2 linked regions of the Luteibacter rhizovicinus DSM 16549 genome follow. The protein of the gene in region 1 binds, or shares a complex with, the protein of each later gene. Links are inferred from orthologs where the notes say so. Each region holds a gene or a part of one and is shown in the gene's direction. Other genes may lie near its edges. The genes, in order: xseA and BJI69_RS12665.

The links.
Region 2: the proteins of xseA (region 1) and BJI69_RS12665 are in contact, whole or in part, in a cryo-EM structure (PDB 8TXR), measured with the Escherichia coli proteins. The link is inferred for Luteibacter rhizovicinus DSM 16549 from one-to-one orthologs.

The regions. Positions count from the first base shown.
Region 1 is NZ_CP017480.1:246,961-255,629, forward strand. What follows is about bases 1,960-4,800. They hold xseA (exodeoxyribonuclease VII large subunit), read left to right. Parts: upstream 1,960-2,627; coding sequence 2,628-3,974; downstream 3,975-4,800. Other genes in these bases: BJI69_RS01235 (carboxyl transferase domain-containing protein), read left to right, coding at 1,960-2,596; BJI69_RS01245 (FAD-containing oxidoreductase), read right to left, coding at 3,976-4,800. In the rest of the region: BJI69_RS01225 (thiolase family protein), read left to right, coding at 1-194; BJI69_RS01230 (hypothetical protein), read left to right, coding at 360-743; more of BJI69_RS01235, read left to right, coding at 989-1,959; more of BJI69_RS01245, read right to left, coding at 4,801-5,352; BJI69_RS01255 (GFA family protein), read right to left, coding at 5,564-5,995; BJI69_RS01260 (hypothetical protein), read right to left, coding at 6,053-6,313; amaB (L-piperidine-6-carboxylate dehydrogenase), read left to right, coding at 6,494-8,029; BJI69_RS01270 (class I SAM-dependent methyltransferase), read left to right, coding at 8,045-8,669. UniProt on the Escherichia coli protein: Bidirectionally degrades single-stranded DNA into large acid-insoluble oligonucleotides, which are then degraded further into small acid-soluble oligonucleotides.
Region 2 is NZ_CP017480.1:2,790,847-2,799,442, reverse strand. What follows is about bases 1,644-4,411. They hold BJI69_RS12665 (exodeoxyribonuclease VII small subunit), read left to right. Parts: upstream 1,644-2,781; coding sequence 2,782-3,042; downstream 3,043-4,411. Other genes in these bases: BJI69_RS12655 (DUF4870 domain-containing protein), read right to left, coding at 4,311-4,411; BJI69_RS12660 (polyprenyl synthetase family protein), read left to right, coding at 3,026-3,928; tilS (tRNA lysidine(34) synthetase TilS), read left to right, coding at 1,644-2,749. In the rest of the region: BJI69_RS12680 (acetyl-CoA carboxylase carboxyltransferase subunit alpha), read left to right, coding at 1-653; BJI69_RS12675 (NYN domain-containing protein), read left to right, coding at 714-1,457; more of tilS, read left to right, coding at 1,454-1,643; more of BJI69_RS12655, read right to left, coding at 4,412-4,715; metalloprotease PmbA, read right to left, coding at 4,821-6,173; BJI69_RS12645 (DUF1653 domain-containing protein), read left to right, coding at 6,294-6,542; ribosome biogenesis factor YjgA, read left to right, coding at 6,539-7,090; BJI69_RS12635 (hypothetical protein), read right to left, coding at 7,202-7,549; BJI69_RS22525 (hypothetical protein), read right to left, coding at 7,650-7,787; BJI69_RS12630 (beta-1,3-glucanase family protein), read right to left, coding at 8,113-8,596. UniProt on the Escherichia coli protein: Bidirectionally degrades single-stranded DNA into large acid-insoluble oligonucleotides, which are then degraded further into small acid-soluble oligonucleotides.

The DNA.
Region 1 (8,669 bases):
AGCTCGGCGTGCCGCACGACAAGATCAACGTCAACGGTGGCGCATGCGCCCTGGGCCATCCGATCGGCGCCAGCGGTGCACGTATCGTGGTGACTCTTCTCAATGCGTTGACAGCCCGTGGGGCAAAAAGGGGTGTCGCAGCGCTTTGTATTGGCGGCGGCGAGGCTACGGCGATCGCCATTGAACTGGTGTGAACCTGGCGTCGATAAACCGGGTGGGCGTTGTTTCCATAACGATCACGCGCTTTCCATGGGCTTTAACCCGCCCTGAAGCAGACCCTTTCGATCTGTAGCTAAGTAATAACAACTCGGCTATTAATACGCCCGCCTAACGGCATTCCACGGCTAAGGAGAAACACCATGAATTTGACGCGTACCCTTCTCGCCTCTGCGCTCGTCGCGCTTCTGGCAGCTTGCAGCAACGGCGCGACGGATTCCGCGCAGGACGCCCAGAAGTCGGCTGCAGATGCACAGCAGCAGGCTGACAAGGCACAGCAGGCCGCGGACCAGTCGCAGAACGCCGCGACCACGCAGGCTGCCGACCAGGCTCAGCAGTCCGCCGACCAGGCCAAGGACGCCGCAGGCCAGGCCCAGGCTGCTGCTTCCGCCTCGACCGCCGGCGGTACGCCGGAAGCCGCCAAGGACGCCGCTGCCAACGCTGCGGACCAGGCCGACAAGTCGGCTGATCAGGCCAAGGACGCTGCGTCCAACGCCAAGAGCGCAAAGGACGACAAGAAGAACTAAGCCTCGGCTTCGTTCTGTAGTCTGAAAACGGCCACCTTCGGGTGGCCGTTTTTTTGTTGCTCTGTGTGGGAGCCGATTCATCGGCGATCCCGCGGCAGCGGGCCAAGCTGCGGCGAGCACCCATTCGCCGATGAATCGGCTCCCACATAAATCGGCTCCCACACGTAGCAATTTGGCGCGCCGCAGCGTTTGCGCACCCGCCCGCCCCGCTATCATGGTCGTTTCGTCCCCGCGCGAACGCCCCCATGCCTATTCTCGACTCGCAGATCGACCCCCGCTCCGCCGACTTCCAGGCTGCCAGCCTGAAGCTGCGGGCGCTCACCGACGACCTGCGCGAAACACTCAGGCGCACGGCCGAAGGCGGCGGTGCCAAGGCACGCGAGAAGCACGTGGCCCGCGGCAAGCTCCTGCCGCGCGAACGCATCCGCGCCCTGCTCGATCCAGGCTCGCCCTTCCTTGAAATCGCGCCGCTCGCGGCGCATGGCATGTATGACGACGCCGCGCCCGCAGCCGGCGTGATCGCCGGCATCGGCCGGGTCATGGGCCAGGAAGTCGTGGTGCTGGCCAACGATGCAACGGTGAAGGGCGGCACGTACTTCCCCATGACGGTGAAAAAACACCTGCGGGCGCAGGAAGTCGCGATGGAAAATCGCCTGCCCTGCGTCTACCTGGTGGATTCCGGCGGCGCGTTCCTGCCGCTGCAGGACGAAGTCTTCCCCGATCGCGAGCACTTCGGCCGGATCTTCTACAACCAGGCACGCATGAGCGCGCAGGGCATCGCGCAGATCGCCGTGGTGATGGGTTCGTGCACCGCGGGCGGTGCCTACGTCCCGGCGATGAGCGACGAAACCATCATCGTGCGCGAACAGGGCACGATCTTCCTTGGCGGTCCGCCGCTGGTCAAAGCCGCCACCGGCGAAGTCGTCGACGCGGAAGCCCTCGGTGGTGCGGATGTGCACACCTCCATCTCGGGCGTGGCCGATCATTTCGCCGAGAACGATACCCACGCGCTGGCGATCGCCCGCGACATCGTCGGTTCGCTCAACCGCATCAAGAAAATGCCGCTTGCCGTGCGTCCTCCCCTGGAGCCGCGCTTTTCCGCCGAGGAACTCTACGGCGTGATCCCCGAGGACACGCGCCGTCCCTTCGATATCCGTGAAGTCATCGCGCGCGTCGTCGACGACTCCGAGTTCCACGAGTTCAAGGCGCGCTACGGCAAGACCCTGGTCACCGGCTTCGCGCACATCCACGGCTACCCCGTGGGTATCGTGGCCAACAATGGCATCCTGTTCGGCGAATCCGCGCAGAAGGGCGCGCATTTCATCGAGCTTTGCAACCAGCGCAACGTGCCGCTGGTGTTCCTGCAGAACATCACCGGTTTCATGGTCGGTCGCAAGTACGAAAACGCAGGCATCGCCAAGGATGGTGCGAAGATGGTCACCGCGGTGGCCTGTTCGCACGTACCCAAGTTCACCGTGGTCATTGGCGGAAGCTTCGGCGCCGGTAACTACGCCATGTGTGGCCGCGCCTATGGCGCACGCTTCCTGTGGATGTGGCCGAACGCGCGCATCAGCGTGATGGGCGGCGAACAGGCGGCGTCCGTGCTCGCCACCGTGCGACGCGACGGTATCGAAGCCGGCGGCGGCAGCTGGAGCGCCGAGGATGAAGAGGCTTTCAAGGCACCCGTGCGCGACCAGTACGAACGCCAGGGCCATCCGTACTACGCCAGTGCGCGCCTGTGGGACGACGGCATCATCGATCCCGCCGACACACGTCGCGTCCTGGGGTTGGCCATCTCGGCGTCGATGAACGCACCGATCGAGCAAGGCCGCTTTGGCGTCTTCCGTATGTAAGCGTTGGGCAGCGTGATAACCTCTCCGGTCCATGTCCGACTTCGACAACCGCCCGACTCCCGAGATCTTCACGCCGTCCGGTCTGAACCGACTGGTGCGCGATCTGCTGGAGGACGCCCTGCCGATGGGCGTGTGGATCGAAGGCGAGCTGTCCAACGTTTCGCGGCCGGCGTCGGGGCATATCTACTTCACCCTGAAGGATGCCAGCGCGCAGGTGCGTTGCGCGATGTTCCGCATGGCGGCGTCGCGGCTACGCTTTCGTCCCACCGACGGCATGCATGTGCTCATGCGCGCCAAAGTCGGCCTGTACGAAGCGCGCGGTGAGTTCCAGCTGGTCGCCGACCATATGGAACCTGCCGGTGAAGGTGCCCTGCAGCGCGAGTTCGAACAGCTCAAGGCGCGGCTGGGCGCGGAAGGATTGTTCGATCAGGATCGCAAGCGCGAGTTGCCGGCCTTTCCACGTCGTATCGGTGTCATCACCTCTCCCACCGGCGCGGCCATCCGCGACGTGCTGAGTGTGCTCGGTCGGCGGTTTGGCCTGGCCGAAGTGGACGTGCTGCCGGTGCCCGTACAGGGTCGCGAGGCGCCACCGGCGATTGCGTCCATGCTGCGTCGTGCATCGGCCAGTGGTCGCTATGACGTGATCCTCCTTACCCGCGGCGGCGGTTCGCTCGAAGATCTCTGGGCCTTCAACGACGAATCCGTCGCACGGGCGATCCACGCCAGCACCGTCCCGGTCGTCTCCGCCGTGGGCCATGAGGTGGATTTCACCATCGCCGACTTCGTCGCCGACTTGCGCGCGGCAACACCGTCCGCCGCCGCGGAACTGCTGGTGCCCGATGGCGCCGATCTCGCGCGCCGGCTCGACCGTCTCCGCCAGCGCATGGCCACCTTGATGGCCCGTCGCCTGCAGGCCGCCGCCCAGCGAGCCGATCACTGGCAGGCACGTCTCAACGCCCAGCGCCCCCAGGCGCGACTGGCGCGCGATGCGCAGCGCCTCGAGGGCCTGCGCCGGCGACTGCTCACATCTGCCAGCCAGGCGAATGCCTTGCGTCGTGCACGCCTCGACCGCTTACAGGCCCGTCTCGCCGCGCAACATCCCAAAGGCCGCCTGGTGCCTTCGACTCAGCGCATCGCCCAGCTGCGCCAGCGCATGGCGACGGCCATGTCGCGCCGCCTGGAACGCGATCGCCTTCGCCTTACCGAGCAAGCCCGCACGTTGCACGCCGTGAGCCCGCTGGCCACGTTGGAGCGCGGCTACGCCATCGTCTTCGATCAGCGGGATGCCGTGGTCAGGCATGCCGGCGATATCGCCGTCGGCGACCGCCTGCGAGTCATGCTTGGCGACGGCGAACTCAAGGTGCGTCGCGAGGACTGATTCAGGAAGCTGGCTTCAGATCGCCGACTACCGTCGGGATCAACTCCGACACTGTCGGGTGAATCGGGACGGCCCATTGCAAGGTGCCGATCGACGCGTCCGCATTCATCATGTCCAGGATGCCGTGGATCGCTTCATCGCCGCCGGTGCCGAGAATCGCCGCGCCGAGGATCTTCTTTGTTTCGGCATCCGCCACGATTTTCATGAAGCCCCAGGTTTCCGCCTTCTCCACCGCGCGCCCGACGCGAGTCATCAGGCGCTTAGAGATCAGTAGCGGTCGACCGGACTTGCGTGCCTGCGTCTCGGTCATGCCGACACGGCCCAGCGGCGGATCCACGTAAAGCGCGTAGCCGAGAATGCGATCGCTGACCTTACGGTCCTCGCCATCGAGCAAGTTGGCCGCGACGATTTCGTAGTCGTTCCACGCCGTATGCGTAAAAGCGCCCTTGCCGTTGCAATCGCCCATGGCCCAGACGCCGTCGGCCGTCGTCTTCAGGTGATCGTCGACCTTGATGTAGCCCTTGTCGTCGATCTCGATACCGGCAGCATCCAGACCCAGGTCGTCAGTATTGGGACGACGACCGACAGCAAGCAACACATGCGTGCCGACCACTTCCGGTGCGCCCTCGGTGCAGTCGACGCCGACCTTTACGCCGCTACCGTGCTTCGCCAGTGTGATGCAGCAGGCATCCGTCCGTACCGCGATGCCTTCCGCTTCGAGAAAGGCGCGGATCTCGGCCGAGACGTCTTCGTCTTCACGGCTGACCAGGCGGGTGTTCTTCTCCACGATGGTCACCTCGGCGCCGAAGCGCCGGTACATCTGCGCGAATTCGAGGCCGATGTAGCTGCCGCCTACGACCACGAGGTGTTCGGGCACGATCTGCAACGGAATGATCGTGCTGTTGGTGAGGTAGTCGACCTGGTCGACACCCGGGAAATCGGGGATGGAGGCCCGACCACCCACGTTAAGAAAGACCTGAGGTGCCTCGAGGGTCTCGCCGTCCACTTCGATGCGCCGCGGTCCTGTAAACCGTGCATGCCCGCGAATCAGTGTCAGCCCCGGCATCGACGCCAGCCAGTCCTCGTTGCCCTTGCGCGAATCGAGGATCACCTTCTGCGCCCGCGCGGCCACGACCGGCATGTCGATGGTGATCTGGCCCACGCCGACGCCGTAGTCGGCGCCACGCTGGGCGTACCGGGCGACGCTGGCACTGGCCACAAGGGTCTTGGTCGGCTTGCAACCGGTATTGACGCAGGTACCGCCCACCAGATGCCGCTCGATGATGGCGACCGTCTTGCCCAGCCCGGTCAAGCGTCCGGCCAGCGCCGGCCCAGCCTGCCCGGCCCCCACGATGATGGCGTCGAAGGTTCGGATCATGGGGGCTCCGCGGGTTGGATGACCGTTGGAGGGTAACCCGCATCGCGGCCGATTGCCTTGCAGGAAAGCCCTGGATGGTGACCCCGGCCCGATTCGAACGGGCGACCTTCCCCTTAGGAGGGGGACGCTCTATCCAGCTGAGCTACGGGGCCAAGGGCGTGAGGATACCGGAGGGGGCCATCACACAGAAACCCTTGCGTGTGGCGGCGAATCAGGTATCGATCGCTTCATACCGCAACACCCCGACCTGCGCGCCTGCCTTCGGTCCGCCGTCTGCCGGATGATTGGCACCGTTCATCACAGGCACGTCGGCGAAGTCGAACGGACTGATGCCGTCGAGACAGGCCACGTTCACGCCGAACTGCGCGTTATTCGACCGACGCTGGTGGAAGGTGTAAATGCCGCACGTCGAGCAAAAATAATGCTTGGCGGTTCCCGTATTGAACTGGTACTCGGTGAGCACGTCCCGGCCCTGCTCGATCGTGATTCCATCGAGCTCGGCCGAAACCGCGACCGCGCCGCGCATGCGGCAATACGAGCAGTTGCAGCGCCGCGCGGTGCGCAGACCGTCGGACAAGGTCACGATGAAGCGGACGGAGCCGCAATGACAGGCGCCGCGGATCTCGGTGATATCGGGGAGCATGGGAGGGCCGGCTTGGGGAAGGTCGGCCCATGGTAATTCGAGTGCGGGCGCGTTGACCTAACGGACGGCCCTGAGCTTCCGGCCCGGCATGGGTGGCACGCGCGCCGGCCGCTTCGCGTCGCTTCCGAAGGGACGCCAGATGCCATCGGCTCCCTCGATCCCGATGCTGGCATCCCCACCATCCGCGGAGGCCCGGTTCACCGCCGAGCGCAAGGCCTCGAAACGGCTGTCGAAGCGCGAAATCACCTGGCCGTTCAGGCTCACGGGCCAGGAGTGACTGTCATCGGGGTGATAGGGAATCTCATAGATCCGGGACATGGGCGCTACCAGCCTTGTGAAGAAACACAAATCCAGCATGGACTTGCGCCAGTGACTGCATGGTCTTCGTAACGTCCCCCGGCAAAGACATCGCAAAGACATCCGTCCCGCGTCGCACAACAGAGTGTGAAGGGTGCGTTTGCTAGAATCCCCGTTTTACCTGTCTCCCTGGAGAGCTTCATGTCCGCCAAGATCCTCGCAGCGCTCGGCCTGAATACGACCGAATCCGGCACCTACCTTGGCCGTGGCGAATGGGCGAGCGGCAGCGGCGCCGGGGCCCTGAGCCCGGTCAATCCGGCCACGGGCGAGGTCATCGCCACCGTGCAGGCCACCAGCGCCACCGACTACGAGACGATCGTCCAGCGCGCGCAGGAAGCCTTCGCCGTATGGCGCACCACCCCGGCTCCGCGCCGCGGCGAAGCCGTGCGCCTGTGCGGTGAGGCCCTGCGCAAGCACAAAGACGCCCTCGGCTCCCTGGTCGCCCTGGAAATGGGCAAGATCAAGCCGGAAGGCGACGGTGAAGTGCAGGAGATGATCGACATCGCCGATTTCGCCGTGGGCCAGAGCCGCATGCTCTACGGCTACACCATGCATTCGGAGCGCCCGGGCCACCGCATGTACGAGCAGTGGCACCCGGTTGGCCTGGTCGGCATCGTCAGCGCGTTCAACTTCCCGGTGGCCGTGTGGGCCTGGAATGCCTTCCTGGCAACCATCTGCGGTGATATCTGCCTGTGGAAGCCGTCGCCGAAGACCCCGCTCTCGGCCATCGCCACCATGAAGATCTGTAACGAAGCCCTGAAGGACGCCGGTTTCCCGGACCTGTTCTTCCTCTTCAACGATGCCGGCACCGAGCTGGCCCAGACCTTCGTGGACGACAAGCGCATTCCGCTGATCAGCTTCACCGGCTCGACCAAGGTCGGCCGCATGGTCGGCGAGCGCGTGTCGCGCCGCATGGGTCGCAGCCTGCTCGAGCTGGGCGGCAACAACGCCATCATCCTGGACAAATCGGCCGACCTGAAGCTGGCCATCCCGGCGATCGTGTTCGGCGCGGTCGGTACGGCCGGCCAGCGCTGCACGAGCACGCGCCGCGTGCTCGTGCACTCGTCCATCCATGACGCCGTGGTCGATACGCTGATCAAGGCGTACGGCCAGGTCGAGCAGAAGATCGGCGACCCGACCCTGTCGACCACGCTGATGGGCCCGCTGAACAGCCCCGAAGCCGTCACGGCGTTCCTTGCCGCCATCGAGCAGGCCAAGGCCGCCGGCGGCACCGTGCGCACGGGCGGCAAGGCGCTGACCGATCGCAAGGGCAACTTCGTCCTGCCGACGATCGTCACCGGCCTGAAGAACACCGACACCGTCGTGCAGACCGAGACCTTCGCCCCGATCCTCTACGTGATGCCGTTCGACACGCTCGACGAAGCCATCGAGCAGCAGAACGCGGTGCCGCAGGGCCTTTCGTCCGCGATCTTCACGCAGGACCTCAAGGCGGCCGAGCAGTATCTGTCGGCGGCCGGTTCGGATTGCGGCATCGCCAACGTCAACATCGGTACCTCCGGTGCGGAGATCGGTGGCGCGTTCGGCGGCGAGAAGGAAACCGGCGGCGGTCGCGAGTCCGGCTCGGACGCGTGGAAGGTCTACATGCGCCGCCAGACCAACACCATCAACTACTCGGACGCGTTGCCGCTGGCCCAGGGCATCAAGTTCGATTTCTGACGAACGGGTGAGGCCATGACCGATTTGCGCTCCACGGATCGTTTCTCCGACCGCGTAGAGGACTACGTCCGCTACCGGCCGGATTACCCGCAGGCGTTGGTCGGCTGGCTTCACGGCCTCGGCGTAACGCCGGCCTGGACCGTCGCCGACGTGGGCGCCGGTACCGGTATCTCCAGCAAACTGTTCCTCGACGGCGGTCACCGCGTGACCGCCGTCGAGCCGAACGCCGCGATGCGTGCGGCGGCCGTGCAGTGGCTGGGTGGCGAAGGTCGCTTCCAGGCGATCGACGGTTCGGCCGAAGCCACGGGACTGACCGATGGCAGCGTCGACCTGGTCACGGTCGCACAAGCCTTCCACTGGTTCGACCACGACGCCGTGAAGCGTGAATTCGCGCGTGTACTCAGCCCGCGCGGCCTCGCCGTGATCTTCTGGAATACACGACGATTGAAAGGCACGCCCTTCCTCGAAGGCTACGAGCGCCTGCTCCATGAATACGGCATCGACTATGTCAGTGTGGCCGAACGCTACGCGGACGACGAGACGATGGCCCGCTGGTACGGCCACGGCTATCGCGGCATGGCCTCGTTCCCTCACGGACAAAAGCTCGACTACGACGCGCTGCTCGGCCGGACGATGTCGT
Region 2 (8,596 bases), 2.5 Mb from region 1 along the record:
GCCGGATCAACGGCCGCTCCGTGATGATCGTCGGCCACCAGAAGGGCCGCGACACGAAGGCCAAGGTGAAGCGCAACTTCGGCATGCCGCGCCCCGAGGGTTACCGCAAGGCGCTGCGCCTGTTCAAGATGGCCGAGCGTTTTGGCATCCCGGTGTTCACCTTCATCGACACCGCCGGTGCGTGGCCAGGTATCAATGCCGAAGAACGCGGGCAGTCCGAGGCCATCGCCCGGAACCTGCTCGAGATGGCCGAACTGCGCGTGCCGATCATCTGCACCGTGACCGGTGAAGGCGGTTCCGGCGGCGCACTCGCCATCGGCGTCGGCGATCGCACGCTGATGCTGCAGTACTCGACCTACTCCGTCATCACCCCGGAAGGTTGCGCCTCCATCCTGTGGAAGAGCGCCGACAAGGCCAAGGACGCCGCCGAAGTCATGGGTCTCACGGCCCCGCGCCTGCTCGAAAATGGCCTGATCGACAAGATCGTGCGCGAACCGCTGGGTGGTGCACACCGCAACGCCCAGTCCATGGCGATTCGCCTCAAGGCCGTGCTGCTCAACGAGCTCGATGCACTCGAAACGCTCGGCGTCGATAAGCTGCTCGAGAAGCGTTACCAGCGTCTGCGCGGTTACGGCGCCTTCACCGAAGGCTGAGCTTCGACACATCGCGGCGGGGTACCATCGGGCTTCCATGCCCCGCACGCGGATCGAACCATGGCCAACGACGTCACCGATAAGCTCGCCGTCCTCATCGACGCCGATAACGCGCGTCCCGCGATCGTCGACGGCCTGCTCGCCGAAGTCGCCAAGTACGGCACCGCCCATGTGAAACGGATCTACGGCGACTGGACCGGCCCACACCTCAACGGCTGGAAGACCGCCCTGCTCGATCATTCGATCCAGCCCATCCAGCAGTTCGCCTACACCTCCGGGAAGAACGCCACGGACTCGGCGATGATCATCGATGCGATGGACCTGCTTTACTCCAATCGCTTCGACGGCTTCTGCATCGTCTCCAGTGACAGCGACTTCACGCGGCTGGCCTCGCGCATCCGCGAAGCCGGCCTCATGGTCTACGGTTTCGGCGAGCAGAAAACCCCCAAACCCTTCGTCTCCGCTTGCGACAAGTTCGTCTACACGGAAGTGCTCGTCGGCACGGTGGAGAACGAAGCCTCCGAGCCGCCGGTACAGCGCACCGCGCACGAGCTGCGCGGCGACACCAAGCTGGTCAACCTGATCCGCAACGCCATCGACGCCGGCTCCGACGAGAACGGCTGGGCGAGTCTCGGCGCCATCGGCAGCATCATCAACAAGCGCTCGCCCGAGTTCGACTCGCGCAACTACGGTTACTCGAAACTGAGCGGGCTGATCCACGGCATCGGCCTGTTCGAGGTCGAGGAGCGCGCGATCGGCAACGCAAGGCATCTCTTCGTTCGCCTCCGTGCCAAAGGTAAATGAACGTCTCGCTGATCGATCACCTCACCGCAGCCCTGGACGACGTGCCGGGCGTTGCGCTTGTCGTCGCCTTCAGTGGCGGCCCGGACTCCACCGCGCTGCTGCACGCACTCGCCGGCCAGATGCCGCGGCCGGCGCTGCGCGCCTTGCATGTCGACCACGGGCTGCATGCCGATAGCGCCACCTGGGCCGTGCACTGCCGCCGGATGTGCGATTCGCTTGGTGTGCCGATCGAGGTGGTACGAGTCACCGTGGACCTAACGCGCGGCGAAGGCATCGAGGCCGCTGCGCGACGCGCACGCCACGACGCCTTCGCTGCGGCGCTGAGGCCCGGCGAACACATCGTGCTCGCCCACCATCGCGACGACCAGATGGAAACCGTGCTGCTCAAGCTGATGCGTGGCGCGGGTCCGGACGGACTGGCGGGGATGCAGGCGATGCGCCCGCTCGCCGCCGGGATGCTGTGGCGCCCGCTGCTGGATCTCCCGCGTGCCGCGCTGCTCGACCATGTCGCCACACATGGACTGTCGACCCTGCACGACCCCTCCAACGACGACCCGCGCATCGCACGGGGCTACCTCCGCGCCACCGTCATGCCCGCCCTGATCGCGCAATGGCCGCAGGCACCCGTCAGCATCACGCACAGCGCGCGCCTGTGCCGGGAGGCGGCGGACGCCTTGCGTGAGAGCTGGATCGATGCACTCGACCACCTGCGCCGCGACGAGAACACCCTCGACGCCCGTGAATGGCTCGACCTGCGCCCGGCCTGGCGCGCCCCGCTGCTGGACCACTGGCTGCACGCCACTGGCCTGAGCGCACCGACGACGGCGCAGCGAGAGGCGCTCGAGCGGCAGATACGCGAGGCCTCGGCAGAACGCCTGCCACTCGTCGGCTGGCAGGACACGGAAGTTCGCGTCTGGAAGGGGCGGTTGTGGGCCATGTCCCGGTACCAGCCGTTCGACGAGGCATGGACGGGCCTGTGGCACGGCGAACCGATGGCCCTGCCCGGCGGCGGCGTGCTGACGCTGGGCGGCGCGCGCCTCGCCGAACCGCTCACCGTGCGCTACCGGCGCGGCGGCGACCGGATTCGCACCGCAGGCAACCACATCACCAAGGAACTGCGCGATCTTTTCCAGGAAGGCGCCGTGCCGCCCTGGCGGCGACCGCGCATGCCCCTGCTGTGCGAAAACGGCAGCCTGATCGCGGTCGGCGACCGCTGGATGAACGATCGCGGTAAGGCTTTGTTCGACGGAATAGGTGCCTTGCCGGTATGGCAGCGCGGCGTTTCCGATTGATCAAAAAGGCCATGTGAGCTAATTTTGCGGGCATGCCGAAGTCCCCCGCCCCTGTTGCACCCGCGTCATCCATTGCCGAATTCGAGCATTCGCTCGACGAGCTCGAGCAACTGGTCACGCGCATGGAAGGCGGCGAGTTGAGCCTCGACGAATCGCTCAAATCGTTCGAGCGCGGCATCGGCCTTTACCGGCACTGCCAAACGGCACTCGAGCAGGCTGAACTGCGCGTGCGCCTGCTGCTCGATCCCGAAGCCCCCGAGACCGCCGAACCCTTTGATTCCCACATCGACTGACCTGCCGGCGCCACTGAAGGCGCTGGTCGGCCGGGCTGACGAGGCGCTGGCGCGCGCGTTGCCCGGCGGCGACCTTCCTCCCGTGGAACTGCATGGCGCCATGCGCTACGCCGTCCTCGGCGGTGGCAAACGCCTGCGCCCGCTGCTGGTCTACGCAGCCGGGCACGCACTCGGCCGCGACGACGGCATCCTCGATGCACCCGCCTGCGCCGTGGAGATCATCCACGCGTATTCGCTGGTGCACGACGACCTGCCGGCGATGGACGACGACGCCCTGCGTCGCGGCCGGCCCACCTGCCACATCGTCTACGGCGAAGCCATGGCGATCCTCGCCGGTGACGCACTGCAGGCGCTGGCTTTCGAGATCCTCGCCACGCCGCACGGCGACCATGACGATCCGCTGGCGCGCATCGCCATGCTGCGCGCCCTCGGCGCCGCCTGCGGCGCCGAGGGCATGGCCGGCGGCCAGGCTTTCGATCTTTCCGCGGTGGGCCAGAAGCTGTCACTGGTGGATCTCGAGCGCATGCACGCCTACAAGACCGGCGCCCTCATTCGCGCTTCGGTGCGCCTGGGCGCCCTCGCAGCCGGCTGCACCGATCCCGACCTGCTCAGCCGCCTGGACCGTTACGGTCATGCCGTGGGCCTGGCTTTCCAGGTGCGCGACGACATCCTCGACGTGGAAGGCGAATCCGCCGTTATCGGCAAGACCGCCGGCAAGGACGCCGCCGCCGACAAGCCCACCTTCCCGTCGATCATCGGCCTGCCCGCCTCACGCGAGCGCCTCGACACCCTCGTCCGCGATGCCCTCGACGCCATCGAACCACTCGGCACACGCGGCGAATGGCTCGCCGACCTGGCGCGTTACTCCGCCCAGCGCGCGCACTGATCGGACAGCCCGCTGCGCGGGCTCATGCTTCCATTGTGGGAGCCGATTCATCGGCGATGAAGCCATGTGGGAGCCGATTCATCGGCGAAAAGCCAACGGAGCGGGGATGCCGCTGCGGTCATCGCTAGCGAAAGCCGCGAGGAGCAAAGCCCTTGGGGCCGCATAAGCTGAGGGCCGCTCAGTGATCGGCCGGAGCGAGCGCGTTGCTACGGCCCGCCTCGAAGAGCTGCGCCGGCGGCCCCAAGGGCCAACCCGACCGCGACTCCCACACCCACGCGAGCGCGAGGCGGCGAACGCCGCTGATACACGCGCCGCGAAGTGGCGGTCCTTCCAAAAAAAGAGCCCGCTAACGCGGGCTCTTCGTCACCCTGTTTGCGACAACTCAGCTAACCAGCCGCAACGCGAACGGATAGCGGTAGCTGCCCGACTGGCTGACGCGCACGGCGGCAAGGATGCAGAAGACGATGTTGAGGATCCACAGCACCACATGCAGGAAAGCACCGATCAGGATGACCGTGAGGATCCAGCAGATCACGTAGCCCAAAAGGACGGTGAGCTGGAAGTTCAGGGCTTCCTTGGACTCGGTTACGAGATAGGACTTGTCGGACCGGTCCTTGTTGATCAGCCACACGATCAACGGAACGATGATGCTGAACAGGAATCCCGAGAGATGCGTGAGCATCGCGAGGTTCTTGTCGTCGTTCCCGTGGGACACCGGCGGAACCGGCTCGTAAGGCGGTGGGCTCGGCGGGGGCGACGGTGGAATCTGGTCGGACGGCGTACTCATGGTGCGACTCCGGTGGCGATGTCAGGCCCACTGTCGGAGAGCGCCGGGGGCGTGTCAAGCCGTCCTTACGGCACATGCCGCCCCGCGAGGGGCGGCGCGCCTCGATCACTCGCCGGCGATCGTCATGTTTTCGATCAGCCAGGATCCGGTGAGGATGTGCGAGCGACGGTCCACGTCGTTACCCACGGCCACCAGATTGGCGTACATGTCGCGTAGGTTGGCGGCGATGGTGATCTCTTCGACCGGATAGGCGATCTCGCCGTTTTCCACCCAGAAGCCCGACGCACCGCGCGAATAATCGCCGGTAATGATGGACACGCCCTGCCCCATCACCTCGGTGACGAGAAGGCCCGTACCGAGCTTCCGCAGCATGCCGGCGAAGTCGTCATCGCCCGTCTTCACCAGCAGGTTGTGCACGCCGCCCGCGTTGCCGGTGGAGGTCAGGCCGAGCTTGCGTGCCGAATAACTGCCGAGGATGTAGCGCGAGAGCACGCCATCGACGATCAGCGGGGCATCGATCGTGGCGACGCCTTCGGCATCGAAGACCGACGAGCCCATGGCACGCGGAATGAGAGGTTTCTCATCGATGCGGAACCACGACGGCAGGATCTGCTTGCCGACGTGGTCGAGCAGGAAGCTGGAGCGGCGATAAAGCGATCCGCCGCTCACGGCGCCGAGCAGATGGCCGATCAGCGAACGGGAAATCTCGGGGGCGAACAACACCGGTGCCTGACGGGTACCCAGGCGACGCGCATTGAGTCGAGCCAGGGTGCGCTCGGCGGCCTTGCGGCCGATCGCGGCGGGATCCATGAAATCGGCGGCACGGCGCTGGCTGTCGTACCAATAGTCGCGCTGCATGCCGTCGTCATCGTCACCGGCGATCAGGGCGACCGACAGGGAATGCCGGGTGCCCCGTTCGCGTCCGAGGAAGCCGTGGGAATTGGCATAGACCGACAGACTCTGGCCAGCGCTCACGCTCGAGCCATCGGAGTTGGTGATGCCGGCGATGGCACGACCCGCGTCCTCGATCTCCTGACCCAGGGCAATCGCGCGATCCACGTCCAGGTCCCAAGGGTGCCAGAGGTCGAGGTCCGGGAAGCTCGTGGCCATGCGATCGGCCTCGGCCAGGCCGGAGGCCGGGTCGTCCTCGGTGAACCGGGCAATGGCGCAGGCCTGGTCGATCGTGGCCTGAATCGAGTCCGGATTGAGGTCGGCCGTGCTCGCCGATCCCTTGCGCTGACCGAAGTACACGGTGAGGGCGAAGCCGCGGTCCCGCGTGTGTTCGACGGTTTCGACCTCGCCCAGGCGGACATTCACGTTCAGGCCGACATCGACACTGGCGGATACCTCGGCCTGGGTTGCCCCGGCGGCGCGGGCCCTGCGGATGGTGTCCTCGGCCAGGGTGGCGAGGCGATCGAGGTCCTGCTGACTGCTGTCGACGGTGGAAACGAGGCTCACGTGGGCTTCCCGGGGGGCTGGCGGTTAGAATGGCAGGCCGCACGCGGCCAATCCCATCCAGATGGGGTCGCGTCACCCGATTAAAAAGCAACGCACCGCGCATGGTGCCATGGAACCCATATGAGCATCCGTGTCGGCTTCTACCGCCACTTCAAGGGCATGCCCTACCGCGTGCTGGGCACCGCCCGGCATAGCGAAACCATGGAAGAACTCGTGGTTTACCAGGCCCTCTACGGTGAGCACGGCCTGTGGGTACGCCCCGCCGCCATGTTCGCCGAGACCGTCGAGCACGACGGTCGCACGCAACCCCGTTTCGCCTTCGAAGGTGAAGCCACCGACCTATTCGCCACGCCGGAGACCCAGCCATGAAGCCCTACGACGATCGCCCGAAGAAGGACGACGAAGAAGAAGACTTCGGCCCGAGCCGCAGCGAACTGCGCCGCAACGCGCTCGACATGCTCAAGCTCGCCAAGCAGCTGGTCGAGCTACCGCCCAGCCGCATCCCCAAGCTGAAGCTGCCTGAAGATATCGTCGACGAGATCGGCCGGACGCGTAAGGTCACCGCCCACATCGCCCACAAGCGCCAGCTGGCGTTCCTTGCCAAGCAGATGCGTCGCCACGGCGATGAGGCCTTCACCGATGCGCGCGCCGCACTCGGCGAAGACCGCGACCGCCAGCGCCAGGAAGCCGCGCACATGCATCGCCTGGAAGCGCGCCGCGAAAAGCTGATGGAAGGCGGCGACGTCGCCCTCGGCGAACTGTTCGACGAATACCCGCAACTCGATCGCCAGCACCTGCGCTCCCTCGTCCGCCAGGCCAAGGCCGAACGCGAAGCGAGCAAGCCGCTGCATGCGTTCCGTGAGCTCTACCGGATCATCAAGGAACTCGAAGCCGGCACGGGCGACGACGAAACCTGAGCTCCACTCTCCCTGTAGGAGCCGATTCATCGGCGATGCTCTTAAAAAAAAGCCGGCGCTTCAGAGCGCCGGCTTTTTTTGTTCTTTGAGGAACGAACGGGAAAGAAGCACTCAGTCGCCGAAAAGCTCGAGTTCGCTAACGGAAGGAAGCGTCTTCGCCGCTTCTCCGGTCAACCCGTAGACCTCAACGCCTGCAAGCCGACTCGCTTGTTCGTAGACGAAAATGCCGCTCCGCTCCAGTCCCGCCTGGAAGGTGTATTCCGCCAAAGGTCGCATGCCGCCCACCGGCGCAGGATAACCGTTGATTTCAAATTGAAGGCTTGCACAGCCGCACTGGCACTTCCACGGCGAGACTTCGAGCAGATCAACTTGAGGCAGGAAGCCAGCTGCTGTGACCGAACCATGCTCGAGCATCCAGCAGACAAGCTGTCTTTCGCCGTCGCTCAGAGGACGATTCATTTGTGATGTCCATGGGACGAGTCTTCCTGGCGACGTTATCGGAGACTGCAAAGAGCATCAACACGAGGGTGTTTCAGCCCGTCCCTTTTCCCGAGACAACTTAGCGATCAGCGACAACGAACGCGGCAGCCGACGCGACATGCGTGGTGGGCGAAGCGACGAAGGCACCCAGCATCAGCAGGCAGGTCAGGACGCTGGCGGCGAAGAAGGTGTGCAGCATGGCGGTTTCGAATTTCATGGTCGTTGTCCTTTAGACGATGTTTGAGGTGGAGTCGTAGATACCTTTGCATCGGGCGTGCCAACGGGAGAAATCCGCTGCAGGGCGCATTCCTGTGCGGTTTTCGCGAAGTGATCAGACAAGGTGTCCGTGTCCGCGGACGATATGTGGGGCGTCCGGACGGGTGTCCGGGGTTGCGGCGACCGGGTTATCGCCGATGAATCGGCTCCCACAGGGGGTGGGCTCCCACAGGGGGCGGGGTCGCAAAAAGAAAAAGCCCGGCGTTAGCCGGGCTCTCCTTTTAAAGGGGCGGCGGATGAACCCGCCGCCCTGTCACACCAACCGCTTACCAGCCGATCCCGAGTTCGAGATGTTCCGGCTGCGTCTCGATCAAGGTCGAGCTCTGGTCGGATACGTCGTCGTACGCGAAGCCGTAGGCCTTGCCGTTCACGCCATGCAGGTGCCAGAAGCGCGAATAGTAGTTCGCCGGCGACTGCAGGTAGAACGAGGAGGCATCCTTCCACTGCGTGGTGTCTTCCATCACGTGGCGGTTGAACGCGGCACAGATCTGCGCCTCCAGCTGGCCTTCCACGCCCCAGGGGTCGTTCGACCGGGCCAGGGCGCCCTTGCCTTCCAGCACATCCTGCGTGGTCGGCTTCTGCACGTTGAAGAGCATGCCCTGCGGCTCGTCCGCTTCATGCGTATCGGCCCAGTTCGTGTGGCGGAAGGTCAGCACACCGTTGACCACCGACCCTTCGAACTGCTTGTTACCGATCGTCATCTCCAACAGGTGGCTCTGGTAGTAGGTCCACGAATCGTCGATGTAGCCG